Regions from separate parts of the Ornithinibacillus liuyingii genome, predicted to be linked through region 2. Evidence: riboswitches for the same ligand, from Rfam matches in the RefSeq annotation. Region 2 holds a riboswitch; the other holds the start of a gene.
The links. Region 2 has a riboswitch for thiamine pyrophosphate ahead of thiT (energy-coupled thiamine transporter ThiT). Riboswitches for the same ligand answer to the same signal wherever they lie in the genome.
Positions count from the first base shown of each region.

Region 1: another riboswitch for thiamine pyrophosphate. It lies ahead of tenA (thiaminase II); the one in region 2 lies ahead of thiT (energy-coupled thiamine transporter ThiT).

Region 1 covers NZ_JBPWOS010000008.1:103,794-114,540, reverse strand. The annotation lists gene ACSKT4_RS12340 (hypothetical protein) at 1-77, opposite strand, end outside; gene ACSKT4_RS12335 (class I SAM-dependent methyltransferase) at 454-1,011, shown strand; gene ACSKT4_RS12330 (CAP domain-containing protein) at 1,082-1,870, opposite strand; gene ACSKT4_RS12325 (response regulator transcription factor) at 2,026-2,700, shown strand; gene ACSKT4_RS12320 (sensor histidine kinase) at 2,693-4,054, shown strand; gene thiE (thiamine phosphate synthase) at 4,127-4,750, opposite strand; gene thiM (hydroxyethylthiazole kinase) at 4,750-5,526, opposite strand; gene thiD (bifunctional hydroxymethylpyrimidine kinase/phosphomethylpyrimidine kinase) at 5,507-6,328, opposite strand; gene tenA (thiaminase II) at 6,325-7,014, opposite strand; TPP riboswitch at 7,078-7,178, opposite strand; gene thiW (energy coupling factor transporter S component ThiW) at 7,193-7,693, opposite strand; TPP riboswitch at 7,776-7,882, opposite strand; gene ACSKT4_RS12290 (zinc metallopeptidase) at 8,563-9,234, shown strand; gene ACSKT4_RS12285 (YwnF family protein) at 9,254-9,679, shown strand; gene ACSKT4_RS12280 (hypothetical protein) at 9,708-9,995, shown strand; gene ACSKT4_RS12275 (Spx/MgsR family RNA polymerase-binding regulatory protein) at 10,035-10,451, shown strand.
Region 2 covers NZ_JBPWOS010000001.1:202,251-222,326, reverse strand. The annotation lists gene ACSKT4_RS01120 (TrkH family potassium uptake protein) at 1-238, opposite strand, end outside; gene ACSKT4_RS01115 (CdaR family transcriptional regulator) at 430-1,533, shown strand; gene glcD (glycolate oxidase subunit GlcD) at 1,625-3,037, shown strand; gene ACSKT4_RS01105 ((Fe-S)-binding protein) at 3,037-4,371, shown strand; gene ACSKT4_RS01100 (YwpF family protein) at 4,407-4,817, opposite strand; gene ACSKT4_RS01095 (DUF1657 domain-containing protein) at 5,230-5,436, shown strand; gene ACSKT4_RS01090 (hypothetical protein) at 5,495-5,959, shown strand; gene spoVAC (stage V sporulation protein AC) at 5,993-6,472, shown strand; gene spoVAD (stage V sporulation protein AD) at 6,473-7,489, shown strand; gene spoVAE (stage V sporulation protein AE) at 7,486-7,836, shown strand; gene ACSKT4_RS01070 (DUF1657 domain-containing protein) at 7,862-8,065, shown strand; gene ACSKT4_RS01065 (DUF421 domain-containing protein) at 8,081-8,938, shown strand; partial or broken gene ACSKT4_RS01060 (spore germination protein) at 9,035-10,555, shown strand; gene ACSKT4_RS01055 (Ger(x)C family spore germination protein) at 10,568-12,910, shown strand; gene ACSKT4_RS01050 (Glu/Leu/Phe/Val family dehydrogenase) at 13,111-14,490, opposite strand; gene ACSKT4_RS01045 (hypothetical protein) at 14,569-15,984, opposite strand; gene ACSKT4_RS01040 (hypothetical protein) at 16,092-16,247, opposite strand; gene thiT (energy-coupled thiamine transporter ThiT) at 16,387-16,950, opposite strand; TPP riboswitch at 17,069-17,170, opposite strand; gene ACSKT4_RS01030 (M3 family oligoendopeptidase) at 17,237-19,024, opposite strand; gene ACSKT4_RS01025 (N-acetylmuramoyl-L-alanine amidase family protein) at 19,345-20,076, opposite strand, start outside.

The DNA.
Region 1 (10,747 bases), on a different contig from region 2:
AGTACCATCGAGGTAAGTATAATGAAAGCAATAAAGGCTAATTGAAAAATCATATCCGCTATATGGAAGCCATCCATGATTATTCCTCCTTGCATTGATTTCCTATCTTTATTGTATCATTTTTTTTTCAAAGATTGTATCAGGCTTGATAATGTCCTTACGAAGGAAAGTAGAATTAGTTTCGAAAAAATTTTTATTTTCTTAATTATTATAGTTTGGTATGCTTTTATCTACAAGCATTAAAAAGGGAGATGAGGGGTATGAAAACGGAAGAAATATTACAGTTAAATAAAACAGGTTGGGAGCAATCGGCTGAGCGTTTTTTTTGGCCGAACTGCACTACCGGAATTAGGCCCATTTGCACCAACCGAGAATGATTTACATCTGTTTGGAGAGGTTGCCAATAAGAAAGTGCTTGATATTGGCTGTGGAAGCGGACATTCTCTGCAGTATATGGGGAATAATGGGGCTAAGGAGTTATGGGGATTAGATCTAACGAAGAAGCAAATTGAAACTGCTCAAGAATTACTCCAAGAACAGCGAGCGTTAGTAAAGTTATATGAATCCCCTATGGAAGAAAATCCCGGACTACCTCAGGATTACTTTGATATAGCGTATTCTATCTATGCTTTAGGGTGGACGGTTGAATTAGAGAAAACATTGACACATATCCATCGATATTTAAAGCCTGGTGGAATATTCATTTTTAGCTGGGAGCATCCGATGCATGACCGAATAAGACGAGTAGACGATTCATTTATACTAGATAAGTCCTACTTACAAGAGGGTCCCGAGTACAATGAAGCATGGAATAATACGGTAATCATACCACATCGAAAGTTAAGTACTTACATAAATACACTTGTTACGGTTGGGTTTGAAATAGAGAAAGTAATCGATGATGTCGTATTACCCAATGTAGCAACGGAAGGTAATGATCACCGGTGGTATTCGGTCGACAAGGCGAAGCTAATTCCAGCGACGTTTATAATCAAGGCTAGGAAGAAATAGTTTGGGATAAACGAAATAATACAAATCAGATCAAAAAAAGGTGCCACGATACGTTCGTGACACCTTTTAACTATTTTGTTATAAACATCTGTGTCCAGTGGTTTCCATTCTGTTCATAGCCAACACCGATGTGGGTAAAGTTAGCGTTTAAAATGTTCTCGCGATGGCCTTGGCTGTTCATCCATGCTTGGACTACTTCTTCTGGTGACGTTTGACCTTTGGCTATATTTTCACCTGCAGAACGATACGTAATACCGAAGTCACGCATCATATCAAACGGGGAGCCATAAGTAGGACTAGTATGCGAGAAATAATTTTGTTGCTGCATGTCAGTCGACTTCTGACGAGCAACTTGACTTAGACTTGTATCAATCTCTAAGGCATTTAACCCAGCTTGTCTTCTTTCTCTATTCGTTAAAGCGACAACATCGCTTTCAAATTTACTTAACCCATGATTCTCCGTTGTTTGCTGCTCTGGTGCTTGTTGCCCCTCTTGTCGTTGTTCTTGACCACGCTGTGGCTGTTGATTCTGTTGCGGTGCTTGCTGGAATTCTTGCCTGTCTTGTGGTTGTTGTGGTCCCTGTGGAGCTGGAGTTCTCGCTGTTATATTGTTTGTATTCGGAACTTGGTCTCCATCTGGTAAGTTTTGATCTTGTTGTGGTGCTTCGCGAGCCTCATACTTTGCATCTTGTGTTTTGATTGGTTGTGTATGTGGATACTCACTACTAGTTTGATCGGTGCTTATACTAGAGATATTAGGATTTTCATGGTTTTCATTATTGGCGTTATCAGTATTACATGCAGCAAGCACGAACAGTATTAGGATTCCAATCAAAAGTTTAACTAAGTTTCCTTTCATAATATATCACTCCTTTTTCATGTTTCTCATAGTATTAGTCATCTATGGAAAAATATTGATACGAATTTGGCTTTTTTTGAACGTGTTGGAGATTTACGGTACCTATTACTGGTGCTAAACTAAAAATAGTAAATACTATAGGAAGTGAATACTAGATGAATACGATTCTTGTTGTGGATGACGATGCACATATTCGAAAATTAATTCGATTATATTTGGAAAATAGTAGTTATGGTGTAGTGGAAGCAGAGGATGGAGAAGAAGCCATTAACTTGTTAGGGAAGCATAAAATTGACTTAGCTATTGTCGATGTTATGATGCCTAAGGTGGATGGGTATGAACTTACAGAAGACATTCGTTCTTATTTAGACATTCCTATCCTGATGGTGACAGCAAAAGGAGAATCACAGGATAAAGTAAAAGGCTTTCGTGCAGGAACCGATGATTACTTAGTGAAGCCATTTGATCCAGTCGAATTAATCCTGCGAATAGAAGCCTTATTAAAGCGTTATAATCTAACCAATGAAAATATTGTTAAAGTAGGGAACACCCTTATTGATAAAGAGAAATTAGTCGTTCAAACAGAAGAAGAGACGGTTACTTTAAAAAGAAAAGAATGTGAATTATTAGCGGTCTTAGCTAGTTCTCCAGGAAAGATTTTCACTAGAAATCAATTAATTGAGAAAATCTGGGGATTTGATTATGAGGGGGATGAAAGAACCGTTGATGTCCATATTAAACGGCTAAGAGAGCAGCTAGAACACTTTCACGATATCACGATAACCACCGTAAGAGGTCTCGGCTATCGGTTGGAGGCAATTCATGGTTAGGAGCTTGTATCTAAAGATCGTTGGTACATTTATATCGGTTGTGATTGTTAGTATTTGTCTGTCCTATGTGCTAACACCGTATTCCTTAAATCAGGAAGTCATCTTTAAAGAAGAATTGTCCAAAATATCTATCGGTCTAGCTGAAGTCATTCAAATGACTGGGCCAGAGAGTATCCCAGAATTAATGGATAAATTTGATGACATCGAATTTGAAGTGTTGATTACCAATGGGGAGGATATCTTTTTTAAGAAGGAAGATAAATTCTCTATTCCAGTTCGTATGGAGGACGTTGAGGAAATTTTAAGGCATTCCTTTGATGATCCGGTAGTATTACTGGATAAGAACAATAGGTCTGCGAGGATTGTCGGTGTTCCGATATATGTTTCGGGAGAACCCTACGCACTTATTACTAGAATTGATTATGAAGATGAATTTGAGGATATGAAGCAGGGGATTTTTATATCGCTATTATTAGTGTTATTGGTCGGAAGTTTATTAATATTCCTTGCTTCGAGATATTTAGTAAATCCAATTCGTAAATTAACCATTGCTGCTCGACAAATTGCTAAGGGTGACTTTTCTGTACGAGTAGATAAAAAGCGGGGTAAGCATCAAGATGAGGTTGGCGAGCTAATTGATAGCTTTAATCACATGACTGGAGAGCTAGAAAAAATCGATACGATGCGAGCTGATTTTGTAAGCAATGTATCACATGAAATCCAATCTCCACTAACATCTATAAAAGGGTTCACCAAAGCAATAATGGATGATGTGGTACCACAGGAAAATCAAAAAGAATATTTAACGATTATTTACCAAGAAATCGAAAGGATGTCTCGCTTAAGTGATAATCTCTTACGAATTGCATCTTTAGATTCCGAGCACCATCCTTATAACCCTGTTTCCTATCGCTTAGATGAGCAAATACGAAACTCGGTACTAACGACAGAACCGCAATGGACGAAGAAACATATTGATATCCAATTAGATTTAGAGCCGGTGGAAATTTTTGCTGATAAAGACTTAATGGAACAAGTGTGGCTTAATTTGATTACCAATGCGATTAAATATACGGATGAAAACGGCGTAATCCAAATTGCTATACAGATTATTGGTGGCAAAATAACGGTTAGGGTAAGAGATTATGGTATTGGAATACCAAAAGAAGCCATCCCGAATCTGTTTGCTCGCTTTTACAAGGTGGACCGTTCAAGAAATCGGTCGGTAGAGGGGAATGGATTAGGCTTATCCATCGTAAAGAAAATTTTATCCATCCATAAGTTCAGTATCAGTGTGAAGAGTGAAGAAGGAAAAGGATCTACTTTTACCGTACACATCCCAATAAGTCATTAGAATAAGGCATAAGAAATGGTTCCATTCCAAACATCTGTTTAGAATGGAACCATCTTTTACAGTTATAATACTCTATAGTTTCTCTACGGAAGACGGAATGTTAGCTGCTTGGGTAATGGCAGAAATAACGGCCACTCCATCAGCGCCAGCCTCCATAACATAGGCAGCAGTGTCTATCTGGATTCCGCCAATCCCAACTATAGGAAGGTCAGGATATTGATGACGTATCGCTTTAATCCATGCAACACCAACTGCAGCTTTGGCATCTGTTTTTGTTGAAGTAGGATATATTGGCCCAGCCCCAATATAATCCACTAAATGAATAGGGCTATTATTTAGTTCATTCCAATTAGAAACCGAAAGGCCAATAAGTAAATGCGGAAATTCTTCTCGAACCTTCTCTACAGGCTGATCATCTTGACCAACATGTATTCCATCGACATCTAGAGCATTTGCTAATTCTATATCGTCATTGATAAAGAATGGGATATGATATCTTTTGCAAACTGCTCTTAATTTTTTTCCAAGCTCCAACTTTTCCTTTCCCTTTAACGAACCGTACCCCTTTTCCCGATATTGAAAAGCGGTAATACCACTTTTTGCTGCTATTTCTAGGATTTCTACAGGGTCTCTAGTGCAATCTTGACTACCCATTATAAAATATTTTCGCAAGATCTGTTTATTCATAGTAGGCATTACAGTGATTCTCCTTTAAGCGCTGTGACATCCATCGATAGCGCATCAATAAAATGAGGAATGAAGGTTCCAGATGCTTTCACCTGTTCTTGCGATGCAGTGTATTCCGCTGCTAATCCATAAAAGGCTACTGCAGTTTCTGCTTGCTCGTAAGGAGAGTCATCTGTTGTTAAACAGGCAGCTATAATGGAACCTAATAAGCAGCCTGCTCCGGTTACTTTCGCTAGTAATGGGTGTCCGGTTCCATTTATGGTAGTCGATTCTGTTGTACTAATGACATCGCGTTTCCCAGTTAGTACAGCCGTTGTCTGATATGTTTTGGCAACCTTTCTGGCTATTTCCTCTATGTTTCCGTCACCAAAAGAATCGACACCTTTTGTCTGCCAAGGGACATTAACTAGATGAGCAAGCTCCCCAGCGTTTCCTTTAATAACAGTTGGCTGCACTTCTTCCAATAGTTGTTTTACTGCATTAGAACGATAAGGAGTTGCAGCTACTCCAACTGGATCAAGTACGACGGGAATTCCTTTTTGATTAGCTGCTTTTCCAGCAGCAATCATGGCCTGTAAATCATTTGCAGATAGTGTCCCGATATTCAATAACACACCATCAGCAATCGTAGCCATTGCAGCGGCTTCTTCTTCAGCCTTTGCCATGATTGGTGCCCCACCAAATGACAATAGACCATTGGCAGTGAAATTCATTACGACTTGATTTGTTAGATGGTGAATTAAAGGTTTATTTTTTCGTACAGTATCAATTATTTGCGTGTTCATAGCGGTTTTTCTCCTCTCGTATGCCCCAGTGATTAGTAGGGCCATTACCAGCTCCTAGATTAGATGCGTGCTTGATAGCTAGCGTGATAAAATGTTTTGCTTTTTCAACCGCAGCAACTAAGGAATCCCCTTTGCTTAAATAGGCAGTAATGGCTGCCGAATACGTACATCCTGTGCCGTGGGTGTTTTTACTAGGTATTCGCTCTGCAGCAAAGGAATAGAAACGCTCTCCATCGTACAGAAAATCAATTGCTTCCTCTTGTAAATGCCCACCTTTTATTAATGCGGCTTTAGCACCTAACTCATGAACAATAATTGTAGCGGCTTTTTTCATGTCTTCTAGAGAAGTAATTTTCTCTCCAGTTAAATATTCTGCCTCTGGTATATTTGGTGTGACGACAGATGTTAATGGTAGTAGTTGTTCTCTTAAAAAATCTCGTGCAGTGCTTTCAATTAGAGTATCTCCACTTGTTGCAACCATAACAGGATCCATAACATAAGGAGCATCGAGGTTGCTAATTTGATTGGCAATGATTCTCATCATATCGACAGTAGCAAGCATACCAGTCTTAAAGGCGTGAATAGGCATATCAGATATCACAGATTCGAGCTGTTGTTCAATCATATCCAATGGAATATGGTGGATCGCTTGCACGCCAGTTGTGTTTTGGGCAACAACCGAGGTAATGACGGACATTCCATAGCTCTGCAGTTCTTGAAATGTTTTCAAATCAGCATGGATACCTGCACCCCCACTTGGATCGGTTCCTGCGATAGTTAGTGCACATGGGACTTGGGTCATATCCGCTTCACTACCTTTCCTGATGGCCATTCTTCGCATGTATAAGCCATTTCCCAAAACGCTAATTCAAGTTCACAGCTTTTACGAAAGGCATCACGTATGCGGTTCTTTTCAGAAGGAGACGCCTCTTTGGCAAGATTATCTAATCGTTCACGCATTTCTGTTGTGGTACTCCTCGTACGAGCATCACTATAAAAGGTAATCCATTGATAAAAAGGATGATCTGGTGTTGGCTGATACCTCTTCATTAATTCGTCGCCAATTTCTAAATAGGTCCATGGGCAAGGTAGTAAGGCTCCTAATATTTCGCCCATAGAACCGGTATGTGCATGGTACAGCATATGTTTTATATAATGGTCGGCAGTCGGTGGTAGTGGGTGTCCTTGGAGAGACTCATAAGGAACACCAATGTACTCACAAAAATTATGATGCGGATGAATCTCATCCTTTAATATAAACTCCATTTTATTGAAGAAATATCGTATATCATCCCTGCTAGAGGATTTAGACGCAGCTAACCCATAAATTTTCATGAATGCATTAAGGTACTCGAAGTCTGCCTTAATATAATGAGCGATTGCTTCCTTTGAGATATCGCCCTCTCCAATTCCTTTAACAAAGGGATGGTCAAAAATAAGTTGAAATATATCATTGTTTTCTTCTCGTAATGATTCTGTGAATAACATGGATAAACTCCTCCTTAGAATGTGAAAGCTACTAGGAGAGTACCGTAGATATGTGAGGGATATATGCGGCCTCAACTACTTCCCTTCGCTAGCATTACCTAGATCAGGTTATTAAGGGACAAAGGATATACCTTATCTCAGCAAAAGCGCCCCTAGTAGTTTTCAGTGTTTAGTTAATTTACCTTTTCAAATGAATAGAGCCTACATTTTCTAGCTTAGTAATGTGAGATACAACGAACCAACCGAGTATAGCCCCTGGTAAACTACTTACAAGAAACGCGGGCATAAAGGCAAAAGCGCCAGTAGCATTTCCCATAAATAGGTAGGCTAAAGGGACGGAAGCCAATGCTCCGATTACCCCACTTCCGACTCCTTCCCCGATAACTGCCAAGCCTATTCTTCCTGACCTTTTATATAAGTAGCCAGCTAAAAAGGCACCAATCATACCACCTGGAAAGGCGAGTATGGTACCGAGTCCGAGAACATTACGAAGCAGGCCAATCATAAAAGCGACAATCACTGCTGGACCTGGTCCAAGAAGGACACCTGTAAGAACATTTATTGCATGCTGCATAGGGTAGGCTCGTGCTACCCCTGCTGGAAACCAAATAAGCTGAGCAGTAACGGTCCCAATAGCTATCAAGACAGCCATCGTTGTAATGAGACGAGTTTTATTCATCGTTCCTCCTTTCTGCAAGGGACACAAAAAAAGCCAGACCCATAGAAGGACCTAGCTTAATTGATTGAGATTAATAGATTGACTAATTGTCGTACTACTTCCCTCCGCTGGTACTAACCAGATCAGGTCCATAAGGGTCGGAAAAATCTATTCCTCTCAGCCCACATTAGAGCGCCCCTAGTAGTTTTACTATTCATTTGTCATGAATCACTATTATCATATCAAATGAAAAAGCATTTGTCACTGTGGTACTTGTTTTTAGGTGTAGAGAAGATGGAGTTAAACGATGGAGCATGCAAGGTATAACTACTGTAGTAGCGGGAGGTTATCGTTTTGGTGAAAGAGAGTAAAAGTCTAACAGAGGGAGGCTATCGCTGCCCTTTTTTGGTAGAAGAAGCTGGAAAAGGTACCAGAGGGAGGCTATCGGCGCCCTTTTTTAGCAGAAGGAGAAGGAAAAGGTAAACAGAGGGAAGGTGTCAGCGCCCTTTTTTGGCAGAAGAAGTTGGAAAAGGTGACAGATGGAGATTATCGCTGCCCTTTTCCAGCTGAACGAGAATAAAAAGGTAATAGAGAAAGGCTATATTACCCTTATCAGGTTAAACCATCCGAAAAAGGTAACGGAGAAAGTGTATCGAAATTATAGGATTAAATAATTTTTTTTAGTTCATATTCAGTTCATATTTGTTTTTTATACTAATGATACACCCAGAAGAAATAAATTTTTTCTTATTTGTGCAACAAAACACAAACTTATTTCGTATATATATTGAAAAACAATTCTAATAAGTATAAATCTGGGATGATATTGGCAAGTCTTATAGAAAAAAGAGACACATCTAGGGGGAATTGTCGTGTTTTTATTTCATCCAATGGATTTTCTAATACTCATTGCATTTGGGCTTGCGCTATGGGCGCAATCTAGTGTACAAGGAAATTTTAAAAAGGGTTCCAAAATAAAGGCCTCCTCTAACATGACAGGTGTAGAGGTTGCGAGAAGAATACTAGACAGTGAGGGGCTTTCTGATGTAAGAATAGAACTCTCTAAACGAGGAACACTTTCCGATCACTATGATCCAACTGCTAAAGTAATTCGATTATCGGAACCGGTTTATCGAGGGAATTCAATTGCATCCCTTTCTGTTGCCGCACATGAAGTCGGTCACGCAATTCAACATGCGAATCATTATTCGATGTTAGTACTGCGACATAAACTTGTCCCGTTTGCAAATATAGGGTCACAGCTTGCACCATTTCTTTTAATTGCTGGGTTTATATTTACCCAGGGTAGTATGTTGATAGGAATTGGGATTATCCTATTCTCAGCAGCTGTACTATTTCAGATTGTTACATTACCAGTAGAATTTGATGCCTCAAGGCGTGCTAAGAATAAACTAATAGAATTAGGTATGATTGCGAATCAAGAGGAACGAGGCGTTAGTAAAGTGTTGAACGCTGCTGCATTAACGTATGTAGCAAGTACCTTGATTGCTGTCTTAGAGCTTATAAAATACATCATGATTTTTAGAGGAAGACAAAATTAATGAAAAGGTGGGATTTTTAATGAACTTACCTGTAACAGATATGCCGAGCTTTATAAAAAAAGAAGTGGATAAATTAAACGAAACGATTTCTCCTTTCATCAAGAAAGTATCGAAATATTCATTTTGGGCATTTCCTCTCATTGTATTTTCGCTAATTAATTTATTCTTTTTGCTAGTGGTTATGCCGGAAACGAGAACAACCGTATCACTTATTTTGTATGCGGTAATGGGAGCATTCGGTTTTGCCCTATCAAAAGAAGCGAAGCATCAGAGGAAAGAAATTTTAAAAGTGAGTGAGGATTATATCATTAAGCGTATCAATAAAAGTGATGTAATAGCAAGTGCTGTTAAGGATCGCTATATTCGCAGAGTCAAGGAGCAGCCGGCCTTTGCGATGAATCATTTTATAAAGTTTTTAGAAGAAGAAAATCGTTTAATGGAGTAGTAAGTATGATATACCCTGGAGGGATTTCGTGACATTATTAGCGGAACAAGAGTATTTTAAGATTGAACGAAAGGTAGACCGTATAACACAAGTTGATGTGGAGCATAAACGCTATCTGAAGCTATATACGGACAAAATCCAGAGTAAACATCGCGAGTTTCCAATTAAGGACGTATTAGATATTTCTTACCGAGAAATAGGAGGTGAAGGAGCTGGCCTTCTTTACTTACATACAACTCGTGGTGTATTTTCATATACATTGAAATCATCTCCAAGGCATTTTATTGAAATCTTTAAACAACACATTAAAAAGTAAGACAAAGTTTTCAAAAATAGTAGAAATGGGGAATGGTAAATGACTGTCATGATTTATGGTGCAGCATGTTCATCAACCAGAAAAGCAAAAGAATGGTTTAGGAAAAATAATATTAATTATATTGAACGAAATATATTAAAGGATCCATTAACGGTTCCAGAATTACAGCAAATATTAAGCAGAACGGTAGAAGGAACGGAAGAAATTATCTCAACACGATCTAAAGTTTATAAAGAACTCGATGTGGATATTGATTCCCTTCCACTTCAAGAATTACTAACTCTGATTCATAAACATCCTAGACTGCTTAGAAGTCCTATCATGTTAGATGAAAAGAGACTTCAAGTAGGATTCCATATCGATGACATTAGACAATTCTTACCAAGAAAAACTAGAGAACGTCAATGGCTTCAATGGAGAATGAATTACCTTCCAATGACAGAAATTGTGAAATAATAAATAAATGGAACGAAGAGGTTGAGACTTTACTATATGTTTTAGTAAAAATCCGATAGAGTCACTATATTATTTAGGAATATACGTAGAAGTTAGCGGGTCACAGACAGATCTCCTTGAATAGATTACTGTCCTCCCGGTGCTGAAAGTGAAGACATCGTATTTTTCTGAAGCTAGTAAGTGGTGCGAACGAGGATGCGGATTATGTTTTGCTTGAAACGGTTGTCACAACCTCTTTTTTCTCGTTCACAATAAATTTATTTCAAATTTTTAGCAAACTAGTTTATTATTAATTT
Region 2 (20,076 bases):
ATATACCTGTTGTGCTTAACGTGTCTGCTACCGTAATCGTACTTAATCCGGTTACACTTAATGCACTAACTGCGGTAAATACGACATCAATAAAATCTACCTCTACCCCGTCTTTATAAGCAATTGGTAAACTCATTAATATAGTAGAAAATATTGCAGCTATTATGTAAAAGAATAAAATAATACGTACTGGTGAAAGTGTGTTAATCCACCTAGAAAATGATTTTGGTAAAAACATGTATTTACAGACTCCTTAGACCACTTTTATTCAGAGTGTTCTTTCGTTTTAATTATAGCACGATTCTAAAAATTTTCCTCTACTTTCGACAATTCGCTTGTTTCCCTATAAAATATTAGTACAACATCCAAAAATTATAACGAAAAAAAGACCATTTGGAAAGACTTGTTCATACGCTTGGAGGAGTGTAAATGGAATTAACCCCTACCTTAGGACAAAAAATAATAAACGAAACAAAGAAATTAATCAATGAAAATATTATTATTGTCAATAATCAAGCCATCATTATAGCAAGTACCGACTGCTCTAGAATAGGTGATTTCCACGAAGGCGCCCTTCAAACAATTAAAAACAACACGACTACAATATTAACAGAGGACCATCTACAGAGCATGAAAGGAATACGTCCCGGTGTTAATTTACCGATAACTATCGAGAATCATGTCATTGGTGTTATCGGCATTACTGGTAATCCAAAAGAAATTATTCCTCTTGCATCACTCATGAAGAAAATGACAGAGCTATTAATACGGGAGAATATTTATGTTCAAGAACTTGAATGGCACGCTCGGGCTATGGAAGCCTATTTCTTTGAGTGGGTGCAAATGGAGCAACCATCTGAAGAATTCCTTAAAAGAGGTAAACTACTTGATATTCATCTCTCCCCTCCTTTAAGGTGCTCAATCATAGAAATCGATTTCTCCAAGCATAAGGATGTCATAAATGAAATTCTAGACCTCCTTTTGTTAAAACTGCCGTGTGTAGCGATTCGCTGGGGACATAATCGTATCGTACTATTAACTGAAGAAGATAAATTCGAATTGGACACGTTGAAAATACAGTTTGAAACATTCCAGAGCTACATAATAAACAAGTTACGTATACCGTTTTCAATTGGTATTGGATCAAAATCAAACTCTTTCTTCATTAAAGACTCTTATCAAAAAGCAACAAAAGCCCTATCTCTTACAAACGCTAATACCATTACAGCGTATGATGAATTATTATTAGAGACTTGCTTGGATGAAGTTAGTCATAATGTTCGAATCGACTTTATTAACAAAGTACTGTCCCCATTAGATAAAGAAGAGGCTTTACTCAATACATTAAAAGTATTTCTAAAGAATAATTTAAATTTAAAGGCAACTGCTTCGGAGCTGCATATCCATATTAATACATTACATTACCGCTTAAGTCGAATTGAGCAGTTGACAGGACTGAATCCCAAAAACACCTATACCATTGCTGTTTTCTATATAGCTTTTTCCTTCTTGGATGAAAACCCAAAAAAATAAGCTTATAATTAAATTTTTTTGTATATTTCACCATATTAAATCATAGGCATTTATTTTAGAATAAAATAAAAAACATTTAGGAGAATAGCCTATGTTTACGGAAGAACTGAAACAAAGATTCATCACCATAGTCGGGGAGAAAAACTTCCAGGATTCAAGAACTAGTTTACTTACCTATTCCTATGATGCTACACCAGGATTTCAATCCTTTCCCGATGCAATACTATCTCCACGAAATACAGAAGAAGTTTCCAACATTGTAAAGCTTTGTAACGAGCATAACATCCCCATTACTCCAAGGGGATCTGGCACGAACCTAAGTGCTGGTACGACCCCTTTACACGGGGGAATTGTCATCCTAATGAAGCATTTCGATAAAATACTAGAAATAGATGAAGAAAATTTAACCGTAAGGACTCAGCCAGGAGTTATTACCAAAACCCTCATTGAAGCGGTGGAATCGAAGGGGTTCTTCTATCCACCTGATCCTAGTTCTATGAAAATATCTCAAATCGGAGGTAACATTAATGAAAACTCTGGTGGATTACGTGGTCTTAAATACGGTGTAACACGTGATTATGTGATGGGACTAGAGATTGTATTACCAAATGGAGAAATTATTCGCACTGGAGGAAAATTAGCAAAAGATGTAGCTGGATATGATCTTACTAGCTTATTTGTTGGCTCTGAAGGCACATTAGGAATCGTTACGGAAGCAACCTTAAAACTCATCCCTAAACCAGAAACGAAAAAAACAATGCTAGCACTTTATCAAGATCTAGATGCTGCTGCACGTTCTGTATCTGCCATTATTGCTAATCGAATAATCCCTGCTACACTAGAGTTTTTAGATCAACCAACACTAAAAGCTGTAGAAGATTTTGCTCAAATCGGCTTACCCACGAATGTCAAGGCGGTTTTATTAATTGAACAAGATGGTTCAGAACGTGAAGTTGATCAGGATATGGAAAATATAACCAAAATATGTCGAAACAATAAAGCTGTAGAAGTAAAATTAGCCTCTTCATCTGAAGAAGCAGCAGCCTTAACAACTGCAAGAAGATCAGCGCTATCTGCACTCGCTCGTTTAAGACCAACTACCATTTTAGAAGATGCTACTGTTCCTCGATCCGAAATTGCGAAGATGGTAAGCGCCATCCAACAAATTGCCAAGCGTTACGATGTTAACATATGTACTTTCGGACATGCTGGTGATGGAAATCTACACCCTACTTGCTTAACAGATATTCGCAATGAAGAGGAAATGAAACGTGTGGAAAAAGCATTTGAAGAAATCTTTGTCAAGGCAATTGAATTAGGAGGAACTATCACAGGTGAACATGGTGTTGGTGCAATGAAACTACCTTATTTGCATTTAAAAGTTGGAGAAGCAGGGATAGAGGTTATGCGTAATATCAAGGAAGCAATAGACCCTAACGATATTATGAACCCGGGAAAAATTTTTGCTAAATCCGACAGAAAAAGAGTGGTGGTTCATAAATGATAAAAACGAAAGAAAAAGAACGAATTGCTCTCGAATTTAAAGAAAAAATGGATTATGAAGAGCTGTTAAACTGCATGCGATGTGGGTTTTGCCTTCCAAGTTGTCCAACCTATATCGAATCAGGAATGGATGAAGCACATTCTCCTAGAGGACGAATTGCCATGATGAAAGCTGTTGTTGATGGGGATATCGAGCCAAATGATGATGTTAAGCGTTCTTTAGATTTATGTTTAGGGTGTAGAGCCTGTGAACCGGTCTGTCCATCAGGAGTAAAATATGGACATCTACTCGAGCAATCTAGAGATATTATTTATCAAAATAATAAACAATCGTTACCTGTAAAGGCTGTACGAAGTATGGTATTTCACAACTTATTTCCGAAACAAAATCGAATAATCAATGCCACCAGTTTACTAGGCTTCTATCAAAGGTCAGGATTGCAGAAAATAGCTAGAAAAAGTGGTATTATGAATTTTTTCCCAGATACATTAAAATCAATGGAAAAAGTACTTCCAACTGTACCAAAGAAAAAACAATTGAAGAGTAGACCAACACATCTATTTCCACTACAAAATCAAAAGAAGAAAGTTGCATTCTTCTCAGGTTGCTTAATGGATACTATATTTATGTCTACAAATGACGCAACAATGAAACTTCTACGGTATGCCGGATGCGAAATCGTAATTCCTAATACACAAAATTGCTGTGGCGCCTTACATGGTCACAGTGGTGAACGAAATAAAGCGAAGGAATTAGCGAAGAAAAATATACTAGCCTTTGAAAAAGCTCAAGTCGATTACATCATTACTAATGCCGGGGGGTGCGGTGCATTCCTTGTGGATTATGACTATTTACTAAAAGATGATCCGGAATGGAAAGAGCGAGCAACTGAATTCTCATCAAAAATTAAAGATATAACTAGTGTCCTTCTTGAATTAGACTTTCATAAAGAGCGATTAAGCCTACCGGATCAAATTGTAACTTATCAAGATTCCTGTCATTTAAAAAATGGTCAAAAAACCTTTATGGAACCTAGAAAATTATTACAATCTATTCAGGGTGTCACATATGTAGAAATGGAGGACGCAAGTAGATGTTGTGGTTCTGCTGGTATTTATAATATTGTTGAATCTGAGATGTCTATGCGAATATTAGATTCTAAAATGGAACAAACGAAAAAAACAAACGCAAAAACAGTTGTAACAGCGAATCCTGGCTGTCTACTCCAAATGAACTTAGGAATAGAACGTGAAGGTCTTACTAGATCCATCCGTGCAGTCCACATTGTAGACTTATTATTAGAGGCATATGAAACAAGTAATCATACACAATAATGTATTAGGCTAGGCTACATACTGTCTAGCCTCTTCTATATCAGCTTTTTAAACTTCTCTAATAATTCTTCACCTTGGTAACCTTGCTCAATAAGCTCACCTAACATTTCTTCAATTTTACTTTTTCGTTTATCAACAATAGTACCAGTAAAAATGACATTAATATGCTCACCTATATTGTTTATACTATCAATGGAGGTAATGAATGTTGCAGGAGCATTGCTCACTTTTGAAATTTTCACTTCGATCATAACTTGGTCACGAGTATTTTGCATATTTTCAAACCAGGCAACATATTTCTTATTGATTAGTGCCTCGATAAGCCACGTGTTTTTATCATCTTCTCTATTTATGACTAAACCATCGATTAATTCAACTTCTGTTTTTACGATATCCTCGTTATTACTTTCAACAATTTGTAACTGTTTTAGTAGGAACGTCTTCATCGTGTCCCCTCCCTTCTATCCTTCTATATAAATTCAGTGTACCAAATTTTTTTCAAATTGATAACTATTTCTAAACACGTCTACTATCAAAAAATAGGAATTGTTGCTTATCTCCCTGTTAATCTCTATTCACCTTATCGAGCATGAATTGGATTGATGAAGATACTTTGTCAATATCAGTCCCAGATAGCTCTCCTACCTATAAAGAGGAACTGGAAAACAGTAATGATGAAATCAAGGACATCATGCTCCAGGTGTACTAAAACATGTTACCAGATTTTTACGTGGTTAAATTAAACTAAATATACAAAGACTATGGGTGTTCCAATGAGGAGCACCTTTTTTAAATACACTATTTCAACTCACTGTCACGATAATGGTAATGAGCTTCTACTTGAGGAGGAAACTTCATATGACTGTAGGAAGTCAAATTAAACAAGCTGTTGCAGGATTAAAGAGTGTGCAAGCAAGCTTTGAACAGTTTGCTTTACAAACTGAAAATAAGCAAGCAAAACAATTATACGAGCAAGCTGCACAACAAACCCAAAGCATTTTAAACTCTGTAGAGCCTCGTGTACAACAGATTGAGCAGGAAGAGCCTCAATATAAGGGTTTTTAATTAGTGGGGAGTAATATCCTCCCCACTATCCATTTAATATAGAAACAGGTGAAAAAAGATGCTTAAAAAGCCATTTTTAATAGTAGTTGGGATAATATTCATTGTTACTTTAGCAGGTTGTAACCCTGAAAACAACACCCAACGTAATTCAGATCATCCTATCAATGTTACAGAAATATCAGCTAAAAATACGTACGACCAATCTAAATCCAATAAAGCCAAGAAAATCCTCTCCAAAAAAGAAAACATAACAAGGGTCTTAGCTGCCAACACAGATAAAATACTTATAATAGCGATTGAAATACCTCATCATGAACGGTTTGGCTTACAAAAGGTTAATAAAGAATTATCAAAAGAGATGGATGAAGAATTTAAGGACATTAAGGTTGAACTAGTAACCGACAAAAAAATTGTAATTGAATTAGAAAAAATTGAAGAGAGATTACAAAATCACGACATAACGAAAAAAGAACTTGAGAAAGAGCTTAAACATATAAGTAAGCTTCTAAAGGAGCAGACCTAAAATTAATAAGCATAATAGAAAGAAGGGATACAAATGCCAGATAAAAAGAAAAAGAACTTACCACCTCAGGCACAAACGTATCAGGCATTTCAGGATAAACGAGAAGTTAAACGTCCAGTTTTAAAAAATTGCGTCAAAGCTTTTCTAGTAGGTGGATTGATATGTTTTATCGGCCAGTTAATTACGACATTTTACATCTATTATTTTGACTTTACGGAACAAACAGCTGGGAACCCGACAGTCGCAACATTAATCTTTATCACCATGCTGTTAACTGGTTTTGGCGTATATGACCGGATTGGACAGTTTGCAGGTGCTGGTTCTGCCGTTCCAGTAACAGGCTTCGGCAATGCTGTCATATCTGCTGCTATTGAACATCGTACTGAAGGATTTGTTTTAGGTGTAGGTGGGAATATGTTCAAGCTTGCTGGTTCGGTTATTTTATTTGGTGTATTCTCTGCTTTTATCGTGGCTTTGATTAAAACGATTTTGACTACATGGGGTGGATTCTAAATGTTATCTGGACATAGCACCTGGTTATTCGAGAATAATCCTGTCATTATTTCTACTGGTACTGTAGGTGGTCCGTTTGAAGCAAACGGCAAAATCCCTGATGCCTTTCATATTCTCTATGATGATATATGGTTGGAACAAGATTCCTTCGAGAAAGCGCAGCAAATGATGATGGAAGAAGCATGCCAATACGCTATTAAGAATAGTCCAATTGAAAAAGAACAAGTCTCTTTCTTTATAAGTGGCGATTTAATCAATCAAATTACACCATCCAGTTTTGCAGCTAAGACATTAGGTTCACCTTATTTTGGATTGTTTAGTGCATGTGCAACATCAATGGAAAGCTTAGCCTTAGCAGCATTCATCATTAATGCTAACGGTGCTGAATACATTATAAGCGGTACTTCAAGTCATAATGCAGCAGCCGAAAAACAATTCCGTTATCCTACCGAGTACGGAGGTCAAAAACCCCCTACAGCTCAATGGACGGTTACCGGTGCTGGTTGTGCATTAGTTGCAAAATCAGGACAAGGACCACGTATTACATCTGCTACTATCGGTAAAATAATCGATATGGGAATGACTGACCCTTTTAACATGGGTGGTGCTATGGCTCCAGCTGCTGTAGATACGATTCTAACCCATTTAAGAGAACGTAATGTCGATGCTTCCTATTATGATTTAATTATTACTGGGGACCTCGCCCATATCGGTAGGGAGGTTGCATTAGACTTACTGCATAAAAATGACATCAACATACCTGATGAAAAGTTTGTTGATTGTGGACTTACAGTATATCGTGAAGATCAACCAGTATTAGCTGGTGGCAGTGGACCGGCATGCTCTGCCGTGGTAACCTATGGACATTTCTTAGAGCTTATGAAAAAGGGAGAACTGGATAGAATATTAGTCGTTGCAACCGGTTCCCTCCACTCCCCCCTTAGTGTTAATCAAAAAGATTCTATACCTTGCATCGCCCACGCAGTATCTATCGAAATAGGAAGTGATAAGTCATGATATTCTTTTGGGCATTTGTAGTTGGAGGATTAATTTGTGTAATTGGTCAAATTCTATTTGATGTATTCAAGCTCTCACCAGGACATACATTAAGTATCCTGGTTGTAGCTGGGGCAATATTAGATGGATTAGGACTATATGAACCTTTAATTGATTTTGCAGGGGCAGGTGTAACCGTACCAATCACAAGCTTTGGTAATTCATTAGTACATGGTGCCATGCAAGAAGCAGAAAAACATGGAATTATTGGTGTTATTACTGGGATGTTTGAAGTGACCAGTTCCGGGATATCAGCAGCGATTATCTTTGGTTTCATCGGTGCGCTAATCTTTAAGCCGAAAGGATAATCTCATAAAGGAGGAAACAGAAACCATGACAGTAGGCTCACAAGTGAAGACCTGCTACGCTTCTATCAAAAATATTGAAGCAACATTAGGAGTACTTGCTTCACAAACAAATGAAGCTAATGCAAGAAATGTATATAGGGAAACAGAAACACTCATACGTGAAATTAAGCAGGATTTAGAGAAACAAGTATTAATGCTAGCTAGAGAAGAACCCCAATATAATCAATAGGAAGGAAAGTAAACGATGGCAGATTGGATTCAAATCGCTCTTAGATCGATAACATTACTCACTATATTGTTCCTTTTCACTAAATGGTTAGGTACGAAACAACTGTCCCAATTAAATATTTTTGAATATATAAGTGGAGTAGTATTAGGAGGAATTGTTGCCATCCATGTCAGTACATTAGATAGCCCTTTCTATTACGCGTTAATTTCCATGTTTGTGTGGTTTATTATTCCATACGCTGTCGAGTATTTCGCATTAAAGAGTAAAGTATTTCGCAATTTTGCTCAAGGTAAAAGTACTGTCTTGATTCAGAACGGAAAAATAATGGAGGACAATTTAAAGAAGGAACATTTTTCAACGGATGATTTATTAGAAAGCCTTCGCGATAAAAACATTTTTAAAGTAGCAGATGTAGAATTTGCCGTATTAGAACCAACTGGAAAGTTAAGTGTACTACCGAAGACAGAAAATCGCCCATTAACCGCCAAGGACATTGGACTAAAAGTAGCACCTGATCGAGAACCACAAACGGTTATTATGGATGGAAGGCCACTTCTAGAACCGTTAGCTAACCTCTCCTTAAATCCTAAATGGTTAGAAACGGAACTAGAAAAAATGAATATTAGCATGGAAAATGTATATCTTGGTCAAGTTGATAGTGATGGTCAATTAACGGTCGATCTTTACGATGATAAACTTACCGTACCAAGTCCAACACAAAAACCACTTTTACTTGCCACAATGAAGAAGTGTCAAGCTGATTTAGAACTATTTGCCCTTTCAACAAACAATCAAGAGACAAAGCAGTTGTATCAACGCAATAGCGAAAAAATGCAAAAAGCGATTGACCTTGTATCTACCTATCTAAAATAGAACCCTAATCCAAAAGGGTTTTATTTTTATGTATTACATATTTTTAACTAGGTGTGGAATCGTATTAATAAACATTATGTTGGAGTTGTAAATAGAATGGTAAAGAAAACATTTAGACGTTCCACTAGAAGTAGACAGAAATTGACCGACACTGACTCAATAAGTAACATCAAGAACTCCATAATAAACCCGAACCTAGAAAAAACCATTGAGCAGTTTAAGACTTTATATTCGTATCCAACAAACAAAGATGTGGTAGTACGCAATCTACATATACCAGGACTAAATAAGGATGTTGGAATAGTATACATTAATACTATAACGAATACTACAGATATCGAAGCATCTATCTTAAGCCCCCTTCTTCAGAACCAGGATTCAACGAAGGGAATTAACGAAATTATTACTTCTCCATCTGTCAGTACATTAATAAGAATGACCGAAATAATATCAGGAATAAACAATGGGAATGTAGCTTTATTTATAGAAGGAGAAAGTCAAGCATACCTCTATAATGTGTCTAACTTTGAAGGAAGAGCTATAGAAAAAGCAGAAAATGAAAATGTCGTTAAAGGACCAAAAGAAGCATTTAATGAAAAGGCAAGTACGAATATCTCCTTAATTCGTAAAAGAATTAAAAGCGAAAACCTACTAGTAGAATCTGTAGTTATATCTGAGCGCTAAAAAAATAATGTATTTATGGTTTATCAAAAGGATTTGGTAAATGAAAAATTACTACAAAATGTTCGTGATCGCCTCCAATCATTGGATGTTAATGCTATACAGAATCTAAGCTTATTAGAACAATATATTGAAGAACGAAAATACTCTATTTTTCCAACGTTATTATACACAGAACGACCTGATCGAGCCACATCCTTCTTAGAGGATGGTTATATTGTTTTATTAATGGATAATTCTCCAGATTGTCTGGTACTCCCAGCAACATTCTGGTCGTTTTATCACATATCAGAGGAGCATTATCTGCGGTTTGCTTATGGGAATTTCACTAGGGTACTCCGTATTTTGGCACTTTTTATAACTCTATTTACTTCTTCTTTATATGTAGCAGTTGTTACCTATCATGCAGAAATGATTCCTCCTGACTTATTACTGGCCATCGCTGCTACAAGAGAAAGGGTTCCTTTTCCAGTAGGAATTGAGGTTTTTATCATGGAGTTGGCTTTTGAACTAATTCGAGAAGCTGGTTTAAGAGTCCCTAGCCCAATAGGACCAACAATTGGAATTGTTGGGGCATTAATCTTAGGACAAGCAGCAGTTGAAGCCAATATTGTAAGCCCAATCGTTGTCATCATTGTTGCACTTGGGGGCTTAAGCTCCTTCGCGATAGGTGACATTAGTATGAACTTTGCAATAAGGATATCACGATTTCTTTTATTGTTAGCAGCAAGTTTCTTAGGGCTTTACGGTTTAACTGCTTTCTTTACATTGGGATTATTTTATATGGTTTCTATAAAGTCATTTGGTGTTCCCTACTTATCCCCTTTAACGCCTAAATATAAGTCATCCGGTGACACGATTTTAAGAAAAATACTTCAAAATGAACTATTACGGCCTGGTTATGTGAAATCTAAAGACATAAAAAAGAAAGCTTAGAGGGATTAATAAATGGTCCAAATAAAAGAAAGAATCGGTATAAGAGAGTATATAGCTATTGTATTAATTATGACAAGCACTAAACTAACTGATAATACTCCCGTTTTATTATTTGAGCCTTTATACAACGCAGGATGGATGGCACCGGTAATAAATAGTATTTTATCTATTATTCCTATCTATTTGCTTATACGTGTTATGGGAAATTATCAAGAGAAGAATTTACTAGAAATCTCTGACCGATTATTTGGGAAATTTTTAAGTACATTTTTATTATTGGTTTTTTTATTAATAGCATTTAGTACCTTAGTAGTTGACACAGCGATTTATACAGATATCATTGGAACGATGTATTTTATTAGAACTCCCACAATAGTTATCTATGGAATTTTATTAACCGTTAGCGCATACGGAGCGAAAAGAGGATTAGAACAAATTGCTTCTGTTTCGTGGTTAGTACTTCCTTATTTACAGGTTACTTTACTTTTCGCTTTAATCCTCACCATTTGGGATGGAAATATTTCATTTATTTTCCCTATTTTTGGACAGAGTAGCTGGGAAGTAGTAAAGGAGAGTGCTCTAAGACAATCTATATTAGCTGATTTTCTATATTTATTTATACTTTATCCCTATTTAAAGAGTAAGAAGGATTTCTCAAAAGGAACATGGTTAGCACTATTTTTTACAACGCTAAACTTAACAGTGTCTCTTGTATGTTTTTTACTTTTTTTTGATTATAATACCGTAATGCAATTGAATTATCCCTATCATGAAGTTATTCGAACTATTTCTTTAGGCTTTCTTACCAATATGGAGACATTCTTTCTTCCTTTTTGGCTTATCGCATCATTTGTTAGGTTTTCCATTTATTTATATATTGTAGCGTTCTTGTTCGGACACATCTTTAAAATAAAACACTATGAGTATGTTACCCCATCGCTGGCAACTGTTATTGTATTTCTTGGCCTAATACCAGAAAGTCCTTCTTTCACCTTGTTCAATTATAAAGATTTTATATTCATTCTTACATCACCGGTGTTTTTCATCTTCCCTATCCTACTGTATGTTGTTGCAATGCTAAAGGGGGAATTTAAAAGTGCAAAAAACAAAAGGTCGGTTAATATCGTTTTACTACTCGCTATTCTTCTATTCTTAACTGGCTGTTGGGACCAAAGAGGAGTTGAAGAATACGCTTTTGTAATTGCTCTAGGAATAGACAAAGTAGACAATCAAAAGGATAAAGTAAGAATTACCTATTTAATTGCCAATCCAGAAACAGGTTCAGCAGCCTCTAGTGCAAGTTCCCAGGAACCACCTAGGGAGATAATTTCCTTTGAGGCTAACAGCCTAATTACAGCAAAAAGCCTTGCAAATATAGTAATAGCCAAGGAAATCACCTATGATCTTGTTAGGATGTTATTCGTGTCAGAAGAACTAGCAAGAGATAAGGAATTCGTAAAGTGGATATATGATGCGGCTAAGTCTATGGATATAAGACGTGACGTACAATTCCTAGTAACAAAAGAAGAAACCTCACAATTTATACAATCAAATAAACCATTATTAGAAACTAGACCACATGATTATTACGAAAAGATTTTTAATGTGGGAGAAATATTTGGAACAACACCACCTTCGGAATTGAATACTTTTTTTCGAATTACAGAAGCCGACGCAGACTTATTTTTAGGTATGTATGGAACAACCGAGAAGGTTCAAGAACATAAATTAAATCAAGAACCTGATCAAATCAAAGCAGGTGAGTTTCACTATACGGGAGAAACTAATACAACTCAAATTGCTGGTTCTGCCGTTTTCAAGGAAGGCCGCATGATTGATTCTTTAACTATAGAAGAGACTAAATTAACCTATTTACTTAACCCAACTTTAGAAACAGGGTATTTTCTTTTTACCTTCCCAGATCCATTTGACGAGGACTATCGAGTTGATGCACAAATTGAATTGGACAATCCAATAAAAATAGACATGAACCTTAAAAGGGATACACCTAAAATTGATGTAACGGTTCCGATATCACTTGAAGTATTATCCAATCATAGTATGACCGATTACTCAAAAGATCCAACGAAGCAGGATAGACTAGAATCATCCATAAAAGAGGATTTAACAAATAAAATTAAAGAGCTTATCAAAAAGACCCAGGAAGAATTTAAATCAGAGCCCTTTAACTGGTCTTTAATCGCTAGAAAAGAGTTTCCGACTATTCCAGAATGGGAGAAATTTGATTGGATGAAAACGTACCCCGATATGGATATTAATGTTTCTGTCCAATTGAATTTAGAGAAATTCGGGAGACAAAATGAACTGCCGAGAATAGAAGAAATGAGGGATTAAATGAAGCTAGTAATTTGGCTATTGATGATAATCATGTTCGTTTACACGATAGGATTTTCTATTACTCTTTGGAAAGGCAAAAGTAAAATAGGTTCCATTACAACCTTTTTGCTAGCACTTGCTATCGTGATCCTCCCCTTTTTCACTATTCTAAGGTAAGCATATTATTGATGAGGAGGCTTATTATGCCTCCTCAACTATTAGTAAAGCTTCCCCTGTCTATACATAATCATAGAAAGCTTCATTACTGCATGGATATAGCAATTTCGCCTTAGCGGATAGGGGTCTGCGAAGAATTGTGGTAATACAGTATCAAAGGTTTCTTTCATTTTTTCATATAGTTTTTGGTATACTTCTTCCTCTTGATAAAACTGGGTCTCCCTGCCTTGTAACCACTCTAAGTAAGATACAATTACTCCCCCAGCATTAGCCAATATATCTGGTATGATGACGACTCCCTTTGCACTTAAATATTCATCCGCTTCTGTTGAAACTGGTGCATTAGCACCTTCTACAATAATTCTTGCCTTTATATCCTTCTTATTCTCCCCATGAACTTGATTTTCAAGTGCAGCTAGGAATACTACATCTGTATCTATTGTCAATACCGCTTCTCGATTTAGAATTTCTGCTTTTATACCTGCCAACTTTACCATCTCATCTGTTTTCGGAAGGTCACCATTATTTGCGTAACTATACTTTACTAAACTAGGTATATTTAGTCCTTCCGAATTGTATAAGGTGACATTACGATCACTTACCGCCACTACTTTATTATTTAAATGATTACATTGAAAAGCTGCTAATGCGACTACAGATCCAACATTCCCAAACCCTTGGACAGCGACCGAAAGTAATTTATCTTTTAAAGCTAAAACAGTTTTAGCAAATGGATTATCCCGCTCCGCTAACCAACTTTCTTGAAGGTTGAGAAAATCATGCATTAAATAACGAAACGTATAGTAAACACCTTTACCAGTAGCTTCTCTTCTTCCTAAGGATCCCCCATTTTCTACACTTTTACCTGTAAAACTACCTCGATACGATTCCCCTGGTCGAATGCTTTTATATTCCCCCATCATCCAGTCCATTTCCCGTTCTCCTGTTCCAACATCTGGAGCTGGTATATCTTTATCTGGGCCTAAACTATCAATGAAATACTGTACATACTTTTTACATATAACATATAGATCCTTTTCGCTAAATTCTCTAGGATTAATGACGACTCCGCCCTTAGCTCCGCCAAATGGAACTTGGTGTAAGGCGTTTTTCAATGTCATAAGAGCAGCAAGGTTCACTACCTCATCTTCATTGACCGATTCGTGAAAACGAATTCCTCCCTTATATGGACCTAATATGTTGTTATGTTGTACTCGGTATGCAGGGATTCGCACAACCTGCCCATTCTCCAGAGCAATTCTTAAAAACGATTTATTGACATGATTTGGTGTAGATAGGATTGCTAACAAGGACGTAAATGCCTTTTTTCTACGCTCCCCACTTAATTCTGGTAAAAAGGATTTGTCATCTACTAAAGCTTGTAATGAACTTTTTACAATATCGACTGTTTGATTTCCCACATTAATACCTCCAACTGATTTATCTAACAATAAAATTGTAACAAAATCAACGGAAGATACCAATTAAGTTATCGAAATTTACAGAATAAAAACAGCTGCCATAACCATTACTAGTAAGCCTATGATTACTGGCAGGAAGTTTTTCCGTACCAGATCCATAACGGAGACCCCACAAAATCCTGCAATTGCAATTAAGGATGACCACGCTACGATCGTCCCTCCACCGGTCCAAATGGCTCCTAATTGGCCGATAGCAGCTAGCGTTCCTGCATCCATCCCACTCGTTTCAAGTGATGCTGCAAGTGCACCAGTAAGTGGTAAGCCTGAGAATCCAGATCCATCCAAACCAGTAATAATCCCTATTACTAGAACACTGATCGCTGCTAGTAATGCACTTTGGGGAAGAAATTCTTGTGTGGATTCTACTAATCCAAATAATAATGATGGGCCTTCCTCGACTCCAAGAATACTCCCCGAGAAATCAGTACTGCCTAGAAAGAAAAACCCCGCAATTGGAATAACCGGTCCCATTGCTTTAAACGCAAACACAAACCCATCCGTAATATGGTTCGAAATATAATCCAATGCATGATGCCTACCAAAGGCAACTGTAGATAATAATAGTAAGATAACCGCAACCCCACCAACAAAGGCTGCCCCATCTCCTCCAACTAATCCACCACTTCCGGTAAAAAGCTTGTTATACATCATATAAACTACAACGACTAAGAGAGCTAGGGGAACAAATACGGCAAAGATTTTACTCCATCTGGTGAGATTATTCGTTTTTGCTTCATTTTTTGTACTTTCAGCTGTGTTTAATGTTGTTAATTCATTTTTATTTAAAGGGTCGTCTTTAGAGCGAATAGATTTTCGATTTATTACATATGCAAGGAGAATTGCCACACCTCCTGCTATTAAAGATAGGACAAGTGCTTTATCAGCAACCAGCCCTGGATTAATTCCTGCTGCTGTCGCAGAGAGGCTTGGAGCTACCTGGACAATATAGTCAGACGATAAAGCCATACCTTGACCAGCAAGTGCAATAGCAACAGCTGCTACAATGGCTGGTAATCCTGACCGGACAGCAGCTGGTACTAGTAAAGCACAAATTAATGGTACAGCAGGTGTTGGCCAGAAGAATAAAGAAATGATATAGGTCGTTGCCACTAATACAAAAAATGACACATGACCATTAACCATTACCTTCTGTACTGGCTGAATCATTCGAACATCAGCACCTAAATCTTTTAAAGAATTGAGTAAGGCGAGCATAAAAGTAATGATGAGGAATATACTAAATAATTCTTGTGCCGCGATTAAATTGGCATTAAATATTGCTGTAAATCCATCAACAATACTTCCTTTATAAACCCAAGCTATAATAAATGTCCCAAGTAATGTTGGAAGTACAACTCCTTTTCGGAAAATCATCGTTATAATGATTAAGAGCGTAAATATACCATATAACCAATGGACTAAAGTAAGCTCCATGTACATCTTCCTTTCTTACCGTAGTGCTATAGCCTATGTTAGTTTAACAATAGCGGTGAAAAGAAGATCTCATGGATAAGATTACTTTGTCCTTAAAATTCTTATAGTTAGAAACTAACGGCAGACATGTGCTTCGCTTTATTTCCCTTCAGAACACATAACTTGCATAGTAGTTCTCCTCCATCATGATGCCCATCAAGGAAACCGTTCTCACAATAAATCTCTATTCCACAACGATTACAAATTCCAACTAATTCCTTCACTGGAACACCCCCATTTTAATATATAGAGCCAGATGGTTTACTATGTTTCAAAACAAAACCAAAAAACGACAAAATGTAGAAAAAAATAAAGGTAACCTCTAATATGAGATTACCTAGTTGTGAGCAGATTGTTCAATTTTTATGCAGATCGTAATAATCGCTTAGGTTGTTTAATAAACAAGAAGAAGACTACAATTGCAGATAATATAAATGATGGTAACATATAAGATCCATTATAAATTAGAGAAAATAACCATACCGGTTGACCTTCTGGTGCTGTATCACCCCAAAAAACGATTCCTGCATAAAAATGGGCCAGAAAACGTAATCCAGAGCCTATCAATACCCCTAAGGTAATATACACTAATCTTATTGCAATTTTACCTTCCTTAAGTGACTTTTGAATTGGCTTAGCGAAGATTCCTGCTACTCCTAAAACAGTAAAGGCAAATCCATATTCAATAAATGCTTGATATAAGTTAAGTATATATGCACCGAATGCTAATTGGAGCACTCCCCATATAAAACCAGCTAACAGACCTCCCTTTAGCCCCCATCGAAATGCAACGATAAAAATAGGAATCATTGCAAATGAAATAGAACCTCCATTAGGCATCTTAAAAGTTGGCAGTAGATCTAGTATTAATGCTAGTGCTGCAAATACAGCAACCTCAACCATAAACAATGTGCGTTTAGAACTCACTTTATTTCCTCCCCTAAATGTATTAAAAAATCAATATTCTTCGATTTTTAAACACAAAAAAAGCAATGCCAAGGGGAAGCTTCCTGATGGGGGAATTCCGCTCACATTGCTAATAATTCCATCAAAAAAGCCACCATCCCTACGCTAGTACTAACTAACAGGTTCAAAGGGTCTGAACATATTGTTCACTCTCAGCCAATCGGCTCCCCCTGTGGACTAAAAATCATTCGCTTTTTTTGCTATTGATATTGTAGCCTAGTTTTCTCTTTTTAGCAAATGTTCTTCCTTACAGTGAAACAAACTCTTCTACATCTTTCACACAAAGTGCAATAGCATCCTCCCAGAAATCTGGTTTTGTAAGGTCTACATTTAAATGCTTCATTGCTAAATCTTCTACATTCATACGTCCAGTATCACGTAATAATGCTATATAATCATCTTCAAAACTCTTATCACTTTTAGTAGCATGAGCATAGATCCCTAGACTAAATAAATAACCAAATGTATACGGGAAGTTGTAAAAAGGTGTTCCTGTAATATGGAAGTGTAATTTGGATGACCAGAAATTCGGATCATATTCGCTTAACGCTTCACAATATGCTTCTTTTTGCGCTTCTATCATTAATTCATTTAATCTATTAACGGAGACCATTCCTTGTTTACGTTCTTCATAGAATCTAGTTTCAAATAAGAATCTAGCATGGATATTCATAAAGAAAGCAATACTGCGCTGTAATTTATCTTCCAGTAACTCTAACCTTTCTTGCTTATCTTTTGCACTTTTCACTGTAGCATCTGCTACAATCATTTCTGCAAAAGTGGAAGCCGTCTCCGCTACATTCATAGCATACCTTTGATTCATACCATGAATATCATTCATGACATGTTGGTGATACGCATGGCCAAGCTCGTGTGCAAGAGTTGAGATATTGGATGTAGTACCTGAATATGTCATAAACACTCGTGTTTGTTGACTATCTGGGAAGCTAGTGCAGAATCCACCAGGACGTTTACCGGCACGGTCCTCCGCCTCAATCCAGCGTTTCTCAAATGTCATCTTTGCAAAATCTGCCATTTTAGGACTAAACTTATTAAAGTTCTCCATAATAAAATTCGCAGCTTTTGTATATGGTACTTTCTTTACCGTTTTCGCTATAGGGGCACTAATATCATATATACTTAGTTTATCTTTACCGAGAAGCTCGGCCTTTTTATTTAAATACTTTACAAAATGTTTTTTATTTCTTGAAATGGCATTCCACATAACATCTAACGTTTCACGCTTCATCCGATTTATTTTAAGCGGTTCTTTCAAGACATCTTCCCAACCACGATGTTTATATGTTTGTAATCGAAATCCAGCTAAATGATTAAGTGTTTGTGCAAATAAATCTGCATTGTCTTCCCAAGCTTTACTAATCTGCTCAAATACATACTTTCGAAATTCTGGGTCTGAGCTGCTTAATTTATTGGCAGCTTGCCCAACAGAATAGAATTTCGTTTCTCCATTTTCTTCAATTTGTACTGACATTTTGCCTACGATAACTTCATACATTTGTCCCCAAGCATTATAACCATCAACCGCTAAATCATTAATTAGCACTTCTTGTTCCTTTGGAAGCATCTCTTTTGCTTGTGATCTTGTTTCATCAAGTACAAAAGCTACCTCTTGTAATGATGTATGCTGTAGTAGTTCTCCCCATTCCGAGTCCGGAATAGATGCAAGTTTTTGATTTAACGTAGTATGTATCGTTCCCATCTTCGCGCCTAAATCACTTCGTTTGGCGACCAGTAGGTTAGCGTTAGTATCCTTCACATTCTGTGCACTTAAACAACTAATAAATGCAAAGGACTCTCGAAGCTTTTTCATCGTTTTTTCCAGTTTTGCTACTATATTAGCTAACTCATCAGTTATTCCCTGACCTTCCGGATTAAATGCTTGAACAATTGTCGTTAACTCTTTCATTTCATCTTCTACTGTCTTTAGGTAGGATTGAAACTCCTGTGACTCACTTCCACCTGGAAAGATTACATCCAGATCCCATGTTTTCTCGTATTCTCTTACTTTTTGCATCAAACCTCTCCTTTATAAAAAATTTCAACTAATTAATATATTAACAATAAGTTCATCATTTTTCACTAGAAATATTTTGGAAACCGAAATATTTTATAATAGAAATAAATTGTATGAAATAAAAACCTAATAATTTTGTAAAGGATATCCTGCTCCAGAAATATTATGGTGAATCATACTAGATTTGGTAATCATTATTCGCAAATAGTTTACGAGGTTCTCCCCACCCCTTACCTGAACACCAATTCCAGATATATTTCCAGAGCCGATTATAATACTTCCTTTTGAGATGACTATTTCTCCTGATAAAGCATTATTTATTATCGATTGGAAATGGTGGCACCAGTATTTGGGTGTGCATAAATTTGCACTCTTCCAAAATCCCTTGTTTCAATAATATATACATGAGCTTGTGTGCTTCCTAGTATTTCATACGTTAAACCACCGAATTTCTCGGGATTTAAAAATCCAACCTCATTCCCTTTTACTGGGGATACCTCTAATGGATAGACTCGCCAGGAATTTATACTTGATGGTAAGTGCAGGTGCTTATGGGTGGAGGTATTTGTGTTATTATCTAGCTGTAAATATATTCTAGTTCGTCCGTTGGTTGGCTTTATACTGGCACCTGTACTTGGATGACCGTATATCTTTACTTTTCCAAAATCATTTGTTTCAATCGTGTAAACATGTTCTTGTGGTATATCTAAAATTTTATAGGTTAGTCCACCGAATTTTGCAGGATTTAAAAATCCTACCTCATTCCCTTTTACAGGAGCAGCATTTAATGGGTATACTCGCCAAGAATTTTCTGAAGCTGGAAGGTGAATATAATTGCCAATTCTCTCTCTTGATTTATCGGTCGTACCAGGTCCTAGTGAATTATTTTTCTCAGTAGGAGGAGAGAAAATGGGAGTAGTAACATGATCTATCTCGTCTTTAGGCTTTCTATACGTAAATCCTACATATTGACAGAAAGCCCTAACAACTGCTTCAGCATAAGCTAAATGATTATTCCGTAGTTGTTCAATATCATCTCCTGGTGAATCCGC